One region of the Staphylococcus capitis subsp. capitis genome, then DNA from elsewhere that is predicted to be linked to it. Evidence: riboswitches for the same ligand, from Rfam matches in the RefSeq annotation. Region 1 holds a riboswitch; the other holds the start of a gene.
What was found. Region 1 has a riboswitch for FMN ahead of V6C74_RS06525 (ECF transporter S component). Riboswitches for the same ligand answer to the same signal wherever they lie in the genome.
Positions count from the first base shown of each region.

Region 2: linked by a shared signal. The riboswitch ahead of ribD (bifunctional diaminohydroxyphosphoribosylaminopyrimidine deaminase/5-amino-6-(5-phosphoribosylamino)uracil reductase RibD) and the one ahead of V6C74_RS06525 (ECF transporter S component) in region 1 are both predicted to bind FMN.

Region 1 is NZ_CP145263.1:1,281,489-1,289,121, reverse strand. It holds gene ebpS (elastin-binding protein EbpS) at 1-1,076, opposite strand, end outside; gene V6C74_RS06540 (ATP-dependent DNA helicase RecQ) at 1,320-2,699, opposite strand; gene V6C74_RS06535 (helix-turn-helix domain-containing protein) at 2,686-3,648, opposite strand; gene V6C74_RS06530 (ferredoxin) at 3,757-4,005, shown strand; gene V6C74_RS06525 (ECF transporter S component) at 4,154-4,693, opposite strand; FMN riboswitch at 4,756-4,905, opposite strand; gene V6C74_RS06520 (ATP-binding protein) at 5,259-7,025, opposite strand; gene V6C74_RS06515 (response regulator transcription factor) at 7,009-7,633, opposite strand, start outside.
Region 2 is NZ_CP145263.1:1,003,691-1,011,323, reverse strand. It holds gene V6C74_RS05235 (alpha/beta fold hydrolase) at 1-644, opposite strand, end outside; gene V6C74_RS05230 (proline dehydrogenase family protein) at 891-1,892, shown strand; gene ribE (6,7-dimethyl-8-ribityllumazine synthase) at 1,959-2,417, opposite strand; gene ribB (3,4-dihydroxy-2-butanone-4-phosphate synthase) at 2,460-3,641, opposite strand; gene ribE (riboflavin synthase) at 3,653-4,285, opposite strand; gene ribD (bifunctional diaminohydroxyphosphoribosylaminopyrimidine deaminase/5-amino-6-(5-phosphoribosylamino)uracil reductase RibD) at 4,292-5,341, opposite strand; FMN riboswitch at 5,474-5,610, opposite strand; gene V6C74_RS05205 (FAD/NAD(P)-binding protein) at 5,750-7,240, opposite strand; gene V6C74_RS05200 (N-acetylglucosaminidase) at 7,554-7,633, opposite strand, start outside.

The sequences.
Region 1 (7,633 bases):
CTATTACCATTTTCATCTGAATTTGAAGCGCTATTATTTGAAGAAGCTTTATCTTTGTCGCCGTCTTTATTGCCATCTTTATTTTTATCTTTGTCTTTGTCTGAAGAAGCTTTATCTTTATCATTTGCCTTTTTATCAGAATCTTTCTTACTTTGGTCAGAAACTTTATTATCATCGTTTTTACTATTATTATGATTGTTTAATGCCATTCCACCAAAGATAGCAATTGCACCAAGTATAAGCACTGCAGCAATCAGTGGTAATAATATCTTCATTATTCCACCTTTTTTCTTATTGTCACGGTTATCATTTCTACGGTCATAATTGCGATCGTCTCTACGCCCATGGTCATGTTGATTGCGATCATCTTTATGTTTGTCATGTTCATGTTTTGCTAATCCAGCAGCTCCAGCGGCACCTGCAGCGCCAGTTCCAATAGCAGCAGCTTTTTTACCTTTACCAGATTTCTTATCATGACGTTCTCTATCTTCATCAAAGTCTCGCTCTTCGTGGTCTTGTTGACGACGATGATTGTCATCAGTTAGATCATTATTATGACCTTCATTAACTTTAGGTCCAGGACGAGCACCTGCTTTTTTATTAGAATGTTGAGCAGCGTTACCAGTAGCTCCAGTACCTGCAACTCCACCAGCTATAGTTGCATCTTTTCCGCTACCTAATCTATCATCTTGTGCACCTTGGTCTTCACGCACATTATTACTTGAACGGTTTAAATTTTCATCATGATCGTGTTGACCGTGGTCTGTGCGAGATGCTGTGTCGTAATTATCGTTTTCACCATTATGTAATGATGCTTCATCATAGCGATCATCTAGTGAATTATTTTCATTCGAGTTGTCGTTACGGTCATCTTGTTGTTTATTATGATTAGTAGCAACATCACGACGTCTCTTACGACGTTGTGCGTTTCTAGGAGGAAATTGTTGATTTGATTTATCCTCAATATTTTCTTTTGATTCATCTTGCTGTTCATCGTTTACACGATTGTTGTGTTCTTCTGGATCAATAGATTGACGATTTTTTTCAAAATCATCTTTGAAACTATTATTAGACACAAACATCATCCTTTCTTTGTTTAAGTGAATTTAATAACGTTACATTTAATATACCCACGAATAAGTGTGAATATGTATGAAATTTAAAAATATTTAATACATTTAAATAAGTCTTACATTTTAATTATAGCTTGATAAAATTCTTTAAGTAAAGCGATAGCTAGCCTGAGAATGAAGATTGCCAATTTAGTCAGAAATAAATGATGCTTCATAATCATTTTAACTAGATATAATTATCTGAAGTTAATCTTCAAATAAGTTTTGCAATTTTTCTTTATAATTCATTTTCCTTTTTACTTTTTTGCGATTAAAAGTTTTTATTTCTTCCAATTCAGTATCATTGTCGCAACATCTTACAGGTTTATCCGGATGTTCACCAAAAAACTCGAGTAAATAATTACGGCGACATTGATCTAAATTTTTATAACCTAGTATGCGCATGTATCCTAAACGTTTACGTTGAAATGATTTTTTAAATATTGATTTAAGGTCATTAATTGTAAACTGACGATATAACGTATCTAGAATATCCTTTTTGACGGGTGGTAAAAATTCACCTAATTCAAACATAGAGATATCCTCCTCAGTCATCATATCTGCAAACAATAAGGTTTCTAAAATGAAACTATCATCGGGTTGATACAAACTAATGGCTTGACTCGGTTTACCATCTCTTCCTGCGCGACCAATTTCTTGTAAATAATTGGAAGGACTTGAAGATAAATGAAAGTGAATGACAGTTCGGATATCTTTTTTATTTATTCCCATCCCAAAAGCACTGGTGGCTACGATAATAGGTATATCATTATTTAAAAATTGTTGTTGAACAGTTTGACGTTCTTGATAACTTAAATCACCATGATAAATGCCCGTTAAGAATCCCGCCTCATAAATTAATTTAGCTAATTCTAGACATCTTTTCTTAGAGGAAATATAAATAATCGTGGGTCCTGAATAGCTTAAAAAAGGTATGAGCCACTTTATTTTCTCTTCATCATCGTTAAAATTCTTATGTTGTAAAGAAATGTTATCTCTATTCATACTCGTTTTAATGACATTTAAATCAATACTAAGAATATGTGATAAATCTTCTTCTAAATGTGGTGGAGCTGTCGCAGTTAACGCAAGTATACGCGCATTTTTGAAGTGAGAAGTGATTTGTCCAATAAGGGCATAATGTGGTCTAAAGTCATAACCCCATTCTGATAGACAATGAGCTTCATCTAAAACTATTAAACCAAAGTCTAAATGTGATATTAACTTGAAATTCTGTGGCTGTAATAAAAATTCGGGACTTAAATAAATGAATCGACTTTGTGAAATTTGATTAATATGGTTTCTCTTTTCGATTTCATCCATACCTGAATGTATATATGAGACGTGAGATTCACCATTAAGTTTCATTTGCATCACTTGATCATCCATTAAAGAAATTAACGGTGATATGACTAACGTTGGTTTCTCAATTAAATATGTAGGAAGTTGGTAACATAAACTTTTCCCGCTTCCTGTAGGTAAAATACCTAAGGTGTGTTTACCTGCTAATATGCTTTCAATAATCTCCTTTTGGCCACGTTTGAAAGTCTCAAATCCAAACCATTCTTTAAGTTTATCTTCTAACACGTAAGTCACCTCGCTCAATACCTACGATGATTAATTTTATTTGAAAATAAGTTAAGTCTTCAAATGCTTGTTTGTATTCTCTTAATCTTAGGCCTATGTGATGATCATAATATTGAATAAATTGATCAATTTGTTTTTGATTGACATAAGTGTTGTAATCATTCTGATAACCTTTAATAAATATTTCCAATATATGATCTTCAATAGTATTTATTTTAACGTTTTGATGTTCTGCTATTTCGTTCATATTCATACCGTGTAGTAATTTTTGATAACTTAGAAAAGTTTGATTTAACAACTGAGGTAAGATAATTGTGTGAGATAGTATAGGATAATTAGATTCGTCTTCAATCTCATCTAATAAATCTATCAGTTGATTCATCTCTAATTCAAATAGTTCAGATTGCTTTATATCCTCTATCAAACTAATTTGCTGACGAGTATACATAGGTTCCTCATACCCTTGTAGATAGTAATGTAGCACATTCTTATTATTGCGACGTTCTATTGCGTCGAATAGTGAATATATTTCTGATATAAATGACGCTTCCAATTGAGAGAGTTTGATATGATTATATAGCTGTTTCACTTTCTGTTGTACGTAAGTATTTTGAACTACTGGAATAAATTTAAAAGAATCTTTGCGAGTATTCGATAATGTTTGGATAAGTAGTTGTATACAACTAAATGTTCGGGTTAAACTATCATATGTATATCGAGGATGCGTTTTGATATCTAATTCATGATTAAAATCATCCTTTTGTAGTATAAATCGCTCAAAAGTAGGATATTTTAAATTGGGTAAACTATGATATAATGACAAAAGTTGTTGGCTCGAAGCGTCAAAAAAAGTTTGATGAGACTTCTTGCCTATTAAAATATTATAAATACTTTTATTTGTTTTGTAGTTAAATGCATGATCAATAGCATAAGATAATATATCGTACAAATTAAACCCTCACTCTATAAAACGAATATATTGAAATGAAAAATGTCGATGTCTACAATTGTATTAGTAATACTAGTGTAGCATTTTTATCAAAGGAGGCGAATGAAAATGGCTAAATATACAATCGTTGATATGGATACTTGTATAGCATGCGGTGCATGTGGTGCAGCAGCTCCAGATATTTATGATTACGACGACGAAGGTATTGCTTTCGTAATCCTTGATGATAACCAAGGTACTGCAGAAGTGCCTGAAGAGTTATACGAAGATATGGAAGATGCACTAGAAGGTTGTCCTACTGATTCAATTAAAATTGAAGACGAACCATTTGATGGTGACGCGCTTAAATTTGAATAATAAATTGACTCGAATTCTTAATTATAATTGTTAGGAATTCGAGTTTTTATTTTTGATTACTACTTGCCTCATTTTTATTTAAGAATGATATCAAAAACGCTCTTGATACTAAGATATTTTGAGATAACTTAGTATCAAGAGCATTTATTTATTTTAAAATATTTTTTAGTCTTTTATATAGTAAAACAAAGATAATTGAAATGATGATACCTTTGATAATATTAAACGGTATTACACCGGAAACAATTACAATTTTAAGATTTTTAACGACATCTCCTAAATTAAATATCATTCCATATAATGGAAGTAATACAAAGTAATTTAAGATACTAAGTACAATAGTCATAACAATCGTACCAACTATTAGACCATAAATTAAAGTGCGTGTTGAGGGTTTGTTTTTATATACATAATAAGCTGATAATAAGAAACTTGCCCCGGCTAAAAAGTTTGCTACAGGCCCAACAGGATCTCCCATGTTAAATAAAAAGTTTAAGATATTTTTAATGAATGCGACAATAATACCTGCAATGGGACCTAATAAAAAAGTAGCAAGTAACGTTGGCACATCACTAAAATCTAACGTTAAGTATGGTGGTAAGAATGGTAGCGGAAACTTTATAAATGTTAATACAAACGCAACCGCACTTAACATACTTATAGTTATAAGACGTTTATTTTGTTGCATATTTAATTTTCTCCTTCCATTCATCTTGCTTAGAAAAGGAGGAAATTTGCACAACAAAAAACCTCCATCTTCTCCCATCCAGACTATACTGTCGGCTTCAGAATCTCACTGAATCAAGAAATAATATGACAACTACGTGTGTTATCGAATTATTTCGTCGCAGGCTTAAATTTACTGCCGGTTGGGAATTGCACCCGGCCCCGAAGATGAATAATGATAATGTTTTTATTTAATTTTTATATTACACGATAAAGGTGATAAACTCAATGACTCTGCTTTCTTATTAAAAAATAAAATCGTTAGTATAAAGTACTTAGTTATTTATTATCAAAAAGATATTCGATCAATATAAAAGTGATTCCTTTCATCAAATCATTCAATTGACCTAATTTTCTATAAACCAAAGATGAAACTTTATCATTGATGTGAAGTTAGAACATATTAGAAACACAAAAATGCACCCCAAAAGTTAGAGTATATTAGAAACACAAAAATGCACCCCAAAAGTTAGAGTATATCTCCAACTTAATGAGATGCACATCGAATTCGTATTTTAAAATTTTGTTTACTCTGCTTCATTATTTTTAGGTTGAGGGAGCTTAATTATAAATGTGGTACCTTTACCGAGCTCACTTTTTACATCAATTTGTCCACCATGCTCTTCAATAATCATCTTACAAATAAAGAGACCTAAACCAGTTCCCTGCTTACCACGTTTACGTGAGGCATCCACTTTATAGAAGCGGTCAAACACTTGTTGTAAATGTTCTGGAGCAATACCTGTACCTGTATCGCTAATATATAAAATATTATATTGCTCATCTTTACTTGCAGTTACTGCAATTGTGTCACCTGGTTGTGTATATCTTGATGCATTATCAATGAGATTAGTTAAAACTTGATCCATTCGATCCATGTCATAATCCCATAGAAGATGATCATTGCCAGAGTTAAATTCCATCGTTAATCCTAAATCGTCTGCTTGCATACGGTATTTAGCTTTCATTTTATCTAAAAGATTTTTTATTGGTTGTACTTCTTTCTCAACCGATAGACCTTCAGCATCCATTCGTGCAACATTTAATAATTCATTAACTAGACGATTTAATCGCTTAGATTCATCTAATACAACACCTAGCGAATCACGAATTTCATCTGGTTCAGTGACTATACCATCAACAATTGATTCTGTATAACCTTGTAATAAGGAAATGGGTGTGCGTAATTCATGGGATACATTAGCGATAAAGTCTTTTTTCATTTGATCTAAATTATGTTCATTTGTCATATCACGAATAATCACTACAATACCACTTCTGCCATTCGGCTGAATACGATTGATATAACTTGTGATAAAGACGTAATAACGCGTACTAATTTCTATTTCGAGAAATTCAGTTCCTTTGGATTCAAACGTTTTTTCGATTTGTTGTTCGATTGATTCTTTTGAAAAATCATCAATAAAATGGATGATATCATCAGCCATTTTGTTAGAAAAGATAACGACTCTTTGATCGTTTATACCTAATACACCTTCGACCATGGAGTTTAATAAACTGTCACGAATACTTTTAGATGATGATAAAGCGTCAATATGTTCTTGAATCTCGTAATTCATATTATTGAAAGCTCTTGATAAGTCGCCAATTTCATCTTTAGTAGATACGGAAGATATTTGACTATAATCACCTTCAGAAACTTTTTGTGCTTGTGTCTTTAATTGTCTCAAGGGTTTCGTAATTCTGTTCGATAAGAAGAATGCAAATACTGTACTAGCTGCTATAAATATAATTGCAGTAATCAAAATGATAATAGTTATAGCATTATTTGTATCTTCAATAGATTTTAAGTCTTTATAAATAAACACGCCACTATGCTTACTACTAGCATCTTCTTGTGGTTTCATTGGATAACCTAATAGTATATATGATTGTGTATTACCGTTATTTTTAATTGTGACGTTTTGAGTTTCAAATTCGCCGTTATTGAAGACTCTTTTAAATTTAGGGCTCTTTTTAATTTCATTGAGCATTTGAGTTTTCGTATTATTATATGATGCGTGTGGTTTATCATTAAAATTATTCATAATGATTAAACCACCAGGGCCATCTACAAGTTTTTGACTGTTTTGAATAGCAAGTGATTTATTGTGAGATTTCTCAACGAGTGAACTAATTCTTTTGGCATCTTCTTTAATAGAATTTTCAGTTTCTTGCGTAAAATAATATTGAATAAAGGTAATTAAGGATACACTTAATAAAATTAAAACTGTCGCTACTATTAAAATAATAGTTAACCACAGTTTTATAACTACGCTATTTAGTCGGTTCATCACTGGCTTTGACCTCGAACTTATAGCCTACACCCCAAACAGTTTGAATCATTTGAGCTGCATCGTTAGATACACGATTTAATTTCTCTCTTAAACGTTTTACATGTGTATCTACTGTTCGCAAGTCGCCATAAAATTCATAATGCCATACATCTTTAAGTAATTGTTCACGATCGAACACCTTATTAGGTGTCTTAGCTAGATATATGAGTAATTCATATTCTTTAGGTGTTAAATTCACTTGCTCGTTATCTGCAAGTACTCTATGTGCATCATTATCAATCACTAAATGATTGAATTCAATAATATCACGTGCATGTGGTTCGCTTTGTTCTGAGTTTGCAGATTGAGTACGTCTTAATAAAGCTTTAACTCTTAATACAACTTCTCTAGGTGAAAAAGGCTTAACAATATAGTCATCGGCACCGGATTCAAATCCTTCAACTCGGTTAGTTTCTTCTCCTTTTGCCGTAAGCATAATAATAGGTGTATCTTTGTGTTCTCTTAGTTTAGATGCGACTTCTATACCATCCATTTCTGGTAGCATTAAATCTAAAAGAATGCACGCATAGTTATTATCCATCGCAAGCTGATAAGCTTCCTTACCA
Region 2 (7,633 bases), 280 kb from region 1:
ATAGCATCAGTTTCTAAAATTTTATCTTCAGTTCCATACATGATAAGCGCTGGTAATTGTTTAATGTCTTTAATATGATCCATTGTCTCTTTCATTTTTTCAACGATTAAGTTATACCAACGATACGTTACTTTCTTCAACATGAGGCCATCATTATCTGTTTCGTCAATAATTTCTTCATTTCGAGTTAAATCTTGTGAAGAGATGCCCACTTTAAACCTAGTATCCTTGGACATCTTACCTAAATTAGAAATAATTTTATTCTTTCGACCTTTACCAGTTCTCCTAAGTTCTAACATAGGAGACAATAACATTACACCTTCAATAGGTAATTCAGCCTTTTCTAAGAGATTTAAGACAATTAAACCACCTAAACCAACACCTAAAACAAAGGTAGGAATTTTATATTCATTGGCTATTTTGATCCATTCTAATAAATTTTCATGATATGTATTAAAGTCATCGATTTGACCTTTATTTGCTCGTGAGGTTTGTCCCTGTCCAGGCAAGTCTCCCATAATAACATGATAACCATTTCTTCGTAACATGGTAATAACGTATGCATATCGTCCAGTATGTTCTAAAATATTATGAGCAATGACTACGACACCTTTTGCGTCATTTTCTGTTTCCCACTTCCACATTCTAAGACTGCCCCTTTTTATTTATTCTTTAATAGTACAATTATATCAAAACAAACATATTTATTACCATTTTTAGCATAACTTTCACTTAAAATTAATGTAATTAAAGATATTACCACCTTGAACATAAAGTATAAAACTACTTTATTAGTGTTTTAATGCGTTATGTAAACGCTTTCTCAAACATTAGTTTCGTGATACACTATTTTTAAACATTAATGTATCAATGTATTGGAGGTATTACATATGTCACTTTTCCGAGATTTTTTTATCGCATTATCTAATAATACTTATTTAAATGAAACTGCTAAAAAGGTTGGCCCTAGAATGGGTGCTAATAAAGTAGTAGCTGGAAATACTATTCCTCAACTAATTGAAACAATTCAATATCTTAATGAATATAGAATTGCGGTCACTGTTGACTGTTTAGGCGAATTTGTTGAAACTAAAGAAGAAAGTTTACATGCAAAACAACAAATTTTAGAAATTATTGAAGCAATTCAATATTTTAATGTTGAGGCACACATGTCAGTTAAAATCAGCCAATTAGGCAGTAAATTTGATTTAGATCTTGCTTATGAGAATATGCGTGAAATACTTCTTAAAGCAGATGAGTGTGGCAAAATGCACATTAACATTGATACTGAGAAATATCATAGTTTACAACAGATACAACATGTACTTGATAAACTCAAAGGAGAATTTAAAAATGTCGGTACGGTAGTTCAAGCGTACTTATATGAGGCAGAAGATTTAATTGATAAATACCCAGACTTACGATTACGATTAGTTAAAGGTGCTTATAAAGAAGATGAAACTATCGCTTATCAAACCAAAGAAGACATTGATTCCAATTATATTAAAATTATAGAGAAAAGACTTTTAAACGCACGTAATTATACATCAATTGCGACTCATGATGATCAAATCATTAGTCATGTTAAACAATTTATGAAGAAAAATCACATTGAAAAGGATCAAATGGAATTTCAGATGTTATACGGCTTTCGTTCTGATCTTGCTCAATCCATTGCCAATGAAGGCTATCATTTTACAGTTTATGTTCCTTTTGGAGATGACTGGTTCGCATACTTTATGAGAAGATTAGCTGAAAGACCTCAGAACTTGTCACTTGCGTTTAAAGAATTTTCAAACCCTAAAGCACTTAAAAGGATAGCCCTCTACGGCAGCGTGGCCACAGGCTTAGCCTCTACCCTAGCCATAGCAACCAAACTACTCAAGAGGTAACAAACCAAACGACACGGAGAAGTAAACTGCGCACCATTATCACTTCTCCGTATCGCTTTGCTTTGTCTATATTTGTTTGATTAGGTTAGCCATTTCAATTGCGCTTACTGCTGCTTCAGAACCTTTGTTCCCTGCTTTTGTACCCGCTCTCTCAACAGCTTGTTCAATACTTTCGGTTGTTAAAATACCAAAAATAACTGGTACCTCTGATACTTCATTTGCCTTAGAAACACCTTTTGCAACTTCATTACAAACGTAATCATAATGAGAAGTAGCCCCTCTGATAACACATCCAAGTGTAATTACTGCATCATAGTCACCTTTTCGAGCTAATTTCTTAGCAACTAATGGAATTTCAAAAGCACCCGGTACATATGCAACATCAATTTGCTCTTCTTCGACCTCATGACGAATTAATGTATCTTTCGCGCCTTCTAATAAACGACCTGTAATAAAATCATTAAATCTGCTTACTACAATTGCAACTTTTAAATTTTTACCTACTAATTTACCTTCAAAATTCATATTTTATGTCCTCCTTAATGTGTTTACATACTCAATTCATAATTAAATTAAGTGACCCATTTTCGACTTTTTCGTTTCCATATATTTATGATTATATGCAGTCTCGGGAACAATTAATTCAATTCTATCTTCAATGTTAATACCATACTCTTTTAATCCTTCAAATTTTTTAGGATTATTACTTAATAAGTTAACTTTTTCAACGTTAAAATATTTTAAAATTTGAGCAGCTATATTATAATCTCTTAAATCTTCATCAAATCCTAAAGCGAGGTTTGCAGTCACGGTATCATAACCTTTTTCAATCAATTCATAAGCTCGTAATTTATTCATCAATCCTATACCTCGTCCTTCTTGTGGTAGATATATAATCATACCACCGTGTTCATCGATGTATTTCATTGATGCTTCAAGTTGAGCACCACAATCACATCTTTGACTGTGGAATATATCACCCGTTAGACATGAAGAGTGTATACGAACATTTTCATTTGAACGAATTGATCCTTTAGCAATCACTACAATTTCTTCATCACTTAAGTCAGTTGTAAAACCGTACATATCAAATTTTCCATAATCTGTCGGCATATTAACTTTAGCATTTAACTTCACATGTGACTCAGATTGCTTACGATATTCAATTAAACTTTCAATCGTAATCATTTTTAAGTTATGGCGTTCCTTGAAACTCTGTAAGTCTTCACCTCTAGCCATTGTTCCATCACCATTCATAATTTCACATATCACACCTGCTGGTTTAGCTCCAGTTAATTTTGCTAAGTCTACAGCCGCTTCTGTGTGACCATTACGTTCTAGTACACCATTATCTTTAGCAATTAATGGGAATAAATGACCTGGGCGATTGAAGTCTTCGGCATTAGCATGATGATCTATAAGCGCTCTTGCTGTCATTGTTCTCTCATAGGCACTAATACCTGTAGTCGTATTTTTATGATCTACACTCACGGTGAAATGTGTACCATAAGCATCAGTATTATGCGGTTCCATAGCATTTAGCTCTAACCTTTTAGCAATTGAAGTATCTAAAGGTGCACATATGAGACCACGTCCTTCTTTTGCCATAAAATTAATCGTATCGTCAGCCATCCATTCAGTAACTGCGATAAGGTCACCTTCATTTTCTCTGTCTTCATCGTCTACTACAATGATACTTTCACCTTTTCGCAATGCTTCAATAGCTAACTCAACTGTATCAAATTGCATATAAATTCCTCCTAAAAACCAAATGCACGTAATTTATCTTCTGTTAGTTCAGATTTTTGATGATTCATGATATTTTCCACATATTTAAAAAGTACATCTGTTTCTAAGTGAACTGCATCGCCCACTTTTTTATCTGATAAAATTGTAGACTTACGCGTCTCTGGAATAAGATGAATATCAAATGTGGTTTCATGAAGATCAAAGACTGTTAAACTTACGCCATCAACAGTGATAGAACCTTGTTGTACCATTTGATTTAAAACATTTTTTGAAGTTTTGATTGAAATTATTTTTGAGTTAGCTGATTCATTAACTTTAGAAATCGTTCCAAGTTCATCAACATGTCCAAGAACAAAATGTCCACCGAATCTGCCATTACCACTCATCGCTCTCTCAAGATTTACTTCAGCCTGACGTTGTAAATCGGCTAGGTAGGTCTTATTTTCAGTACCTTTAATCACTTGGACTGAGAAAGCTGTATCATTAAAATCAATCACCGTTAAACATGCGCCGTTCACACTTATAGAATCACCGATATGCATATCTTCAAGAATGCGATTCGCTTTAATTTCTAAAGTTCTCACTGATTTCTCAGAACGCACGTGTTGAACGGTACCAATTTCTTCAACGATACCTGTAAACATAGGCATTCACTTCTTTCGTAGTTTCAATTTTAAATTTTGATTAATTAACTTGGAATAAACAATTTCAAATTGAGTTGCTTCAGGTAAATCAATGACTTGATCAGTTTTGTAAAATTGATGTTTACCTGAACCACCTATTAATTTCGGGGCTAAATAAAGAATGAGTTCATCTAAATGATGAGATTGGAGAAATTGTGAAGTAACATTTGGACCTGCCTCGACTAGCAGTTTTCCAATACCTCTTTGATATAAATCTTTTAATATAGCTGTACTATCGCATTTTTCTAAACAAATAATTTCTATATGTTTATCATTACTTTGATTTTTTAAATTTTCATTTTCAGTATAAATCCAAATAGGTGAAGCAGTATCTGCAAATAGCTGTTGCTCAAAATCAATTTGTCCTGACTTTGATAGAATAACTCTAATTGGATGCTTACCATCCTGAACTCTAGTCGTATACAATGGATCATCAGCGTCTATCGTTTTTCTACCTGTTAATACAGCATCATGCTCGTGACGCAACTTATAAACATCTTCTTTAACTTCTTTATTAGTTATCCATTTACTCTCATCAGAATCAGTAGCTTGTTTGCCATCTAAACTAGATGAAACTTTAACAGTTAACTCTGGGATGCTATTTCTTTTAGCAGTAAAGAAGTCTTTATAAAGTTCAGCGGCATTCTCATTAAATTGAAATTCAACTTCAATACCAGCTTCTTTAAGTATTTCATCACCCTTAGAAGCTAAGGTAGTGTCTTTTACCGCATAGATAACCTTACGAATACCAAATTCAATAATTTTATTTACGCAAGGTGGTGTAGAACCATGATGAGTACAAGGTTCTAAAGAAACGTATATAGTTGCATCTTTAGCATTTTCTCCCGCCATATCTAATGCTTGTACTTCTGCGTGTTTATCACCCTTTTTCAAATGGGCGCCTAGACCGACAATTCTACCATCTTTAACCACTACAGAACCAACCGGTGGATTTATACCAGTTTGACCATCAACCATTTGAGCAAGTTGAATGGCATAATTCATAAATCGACTCAATTTATCACCTCAACAAAATAAAAAAACCTTACACCAATTTAATTAGGCATAAGGAGATTAATAATATATCTTTAAATAAGCATATTTGTTTACTATAAGACATAGTCCTACAAATTTGCTTGTCGAGTAATTATATTCTTTCTCCCATCCAGACTTTCACTGTCGGCTCTAGATTCTCACTAGATCAGCCACCAATATTATTAAATATTAGCAGGTCGCAGGCTTAATTTACTGCCGGTTGGGAATTGCACCCTGCCCCGAAAGAATTATATGAAATTGTTATTGGTTAATTGAGTGATGTAGTTAATAACTACAAATAAAATCTTACTATAATTGATTTCAAAACTCAATTTAATAACATCAATCAAATTTTATTTATTAGTGGAATTTTATCCGTTAGTCGATAATTTACCTATTTTTTTCCATTTCTTTTTGCGTCAAATATAAGTGAGATACTGTATTCACTACTTGATCAACAATCATCTTCACACCATTACGTAATTTGTTAACACCATTTGTCATTTGACCAATGGCAATGACGTTCGTCAACGTACCATATCTTGGACTAATGACTTGATTGGTTTCAGGAATAATTTGAATGCCACCCATAGGATGTCTTTGTACAATTTGACGATTTTCAAGATTTAACATCAATTGATCATCTTCATCTAATTGTTCGAGGTGTGTTTTGGATCCTGTTGCATTAATCACTACATCAAATAATTCAGTTTCTTGATCTTCATTATTAAATTTTAAATAAAATTGATTATTGTCATGTTGAATATCTTCTAAATCTTTCTTTATTTCAAGATATCCTTCTTCAATTAACTGTATAAGTAACTTTGCAGTTCTAGGAGGCATAGGGTTTGAATTTAATTGAATCATTTTTGAGTATTTTTGATTAAATAATTCTTGATCTCTTAAACTTAAACTATTCCAAATCCAATCTAAATTCTCTTTCAAATGCTCAATGATACTTTGAAATACTCCCATTTCTGTTTCATTATTTAAATCAAATTGTAAATCTTTAATATGGTGACCAGTTCTTCTATTCACTAATTTTTGAAAATCAATTTCATAATCCTCACACTCTTTTAAAAACAAAGCAACTGCCTTATCTAGAGGTACATTACCGTAATTATTTTCCTTAATTCCATTAAAATGATCTTTAGTTAAATGAGTAAATTGTATATCTATCATCTTACCTCTTACACTAGGTAAAGAGGCTGAACGACTTGTCATTGTTATCGGCAAATTAGGATGATGTGCAGCAACATATCTCACTGCATCTAAACTCGCTAACCCAGTACCTATAATAGCAATCCTATCTGAATCATCTACATGATCTAATGTATTATATGTTGGATATGGTGTTTGGATGTATCCTTTTTTACCTTTCAAATGATAAGGATCGTGATAACTAAACGTACCAAACGTTAAAAATAAATAATCATATTCTCTCCATTCTTTATCATCTTCACATCTACATACATAATACTTTAACTTCGTATCATCCACATTTGAGTTAGTAAAGATTTCCTGAACTTTATCATTAATAATTGTTAGATTCTCGTATTGTTGGTCGTATCGAGAAAGATGTGACTTCATATAATGACCAAAAACAAACCTTGGTAAGTACTGTGGATTCGGAAAATCAAATTCGGTTTGTTGTTGATACCATTTCCAAAATTCTTCATCATCATCTAAATTTAAACTCATTTTTTTTGAGGGCATATTTATTAATAATTCACTACTGTCATTCTGAAATGGTACACCTTGCCCCATATTTTTTGCATCGTCGTACACATCCACTTTAAGTTTGGAAAAATCTTCATGTTTAACAAGTTGTCGTAAAACACTGACACCAGCTGTTCCCATACCGATTATTGCCACACGCATATTCATCATCCTTCTATTTATGTATTCAGTTATTATATCAATTAATGTGAAAGCTTAAAAAATATATACCTTATAAACATATCCTTTACTAATTACTTTTAATCTTATATAGATATGCTAAAATCATTTTGTCGAGGTGAAATAATGAAACTACTAACAAAAATATTAATTGTATTTATCATTCTGTTCACATGGTTATCCAGTAAAAATAAAGCAAAATAACTTAAATTAAACCCTCTATAAACTTTTGCACTACTCACAAAAAAAGCATCGCTATCGAGAAAATTCTCAAAATAGCGATGCTTTTTAAATTCTATTTTTGATGTTCTTTATCATCTTTATATACATATAATTTAAAGTATTTACCTTCAGTCTTCATGTTCTTGTAGAAAT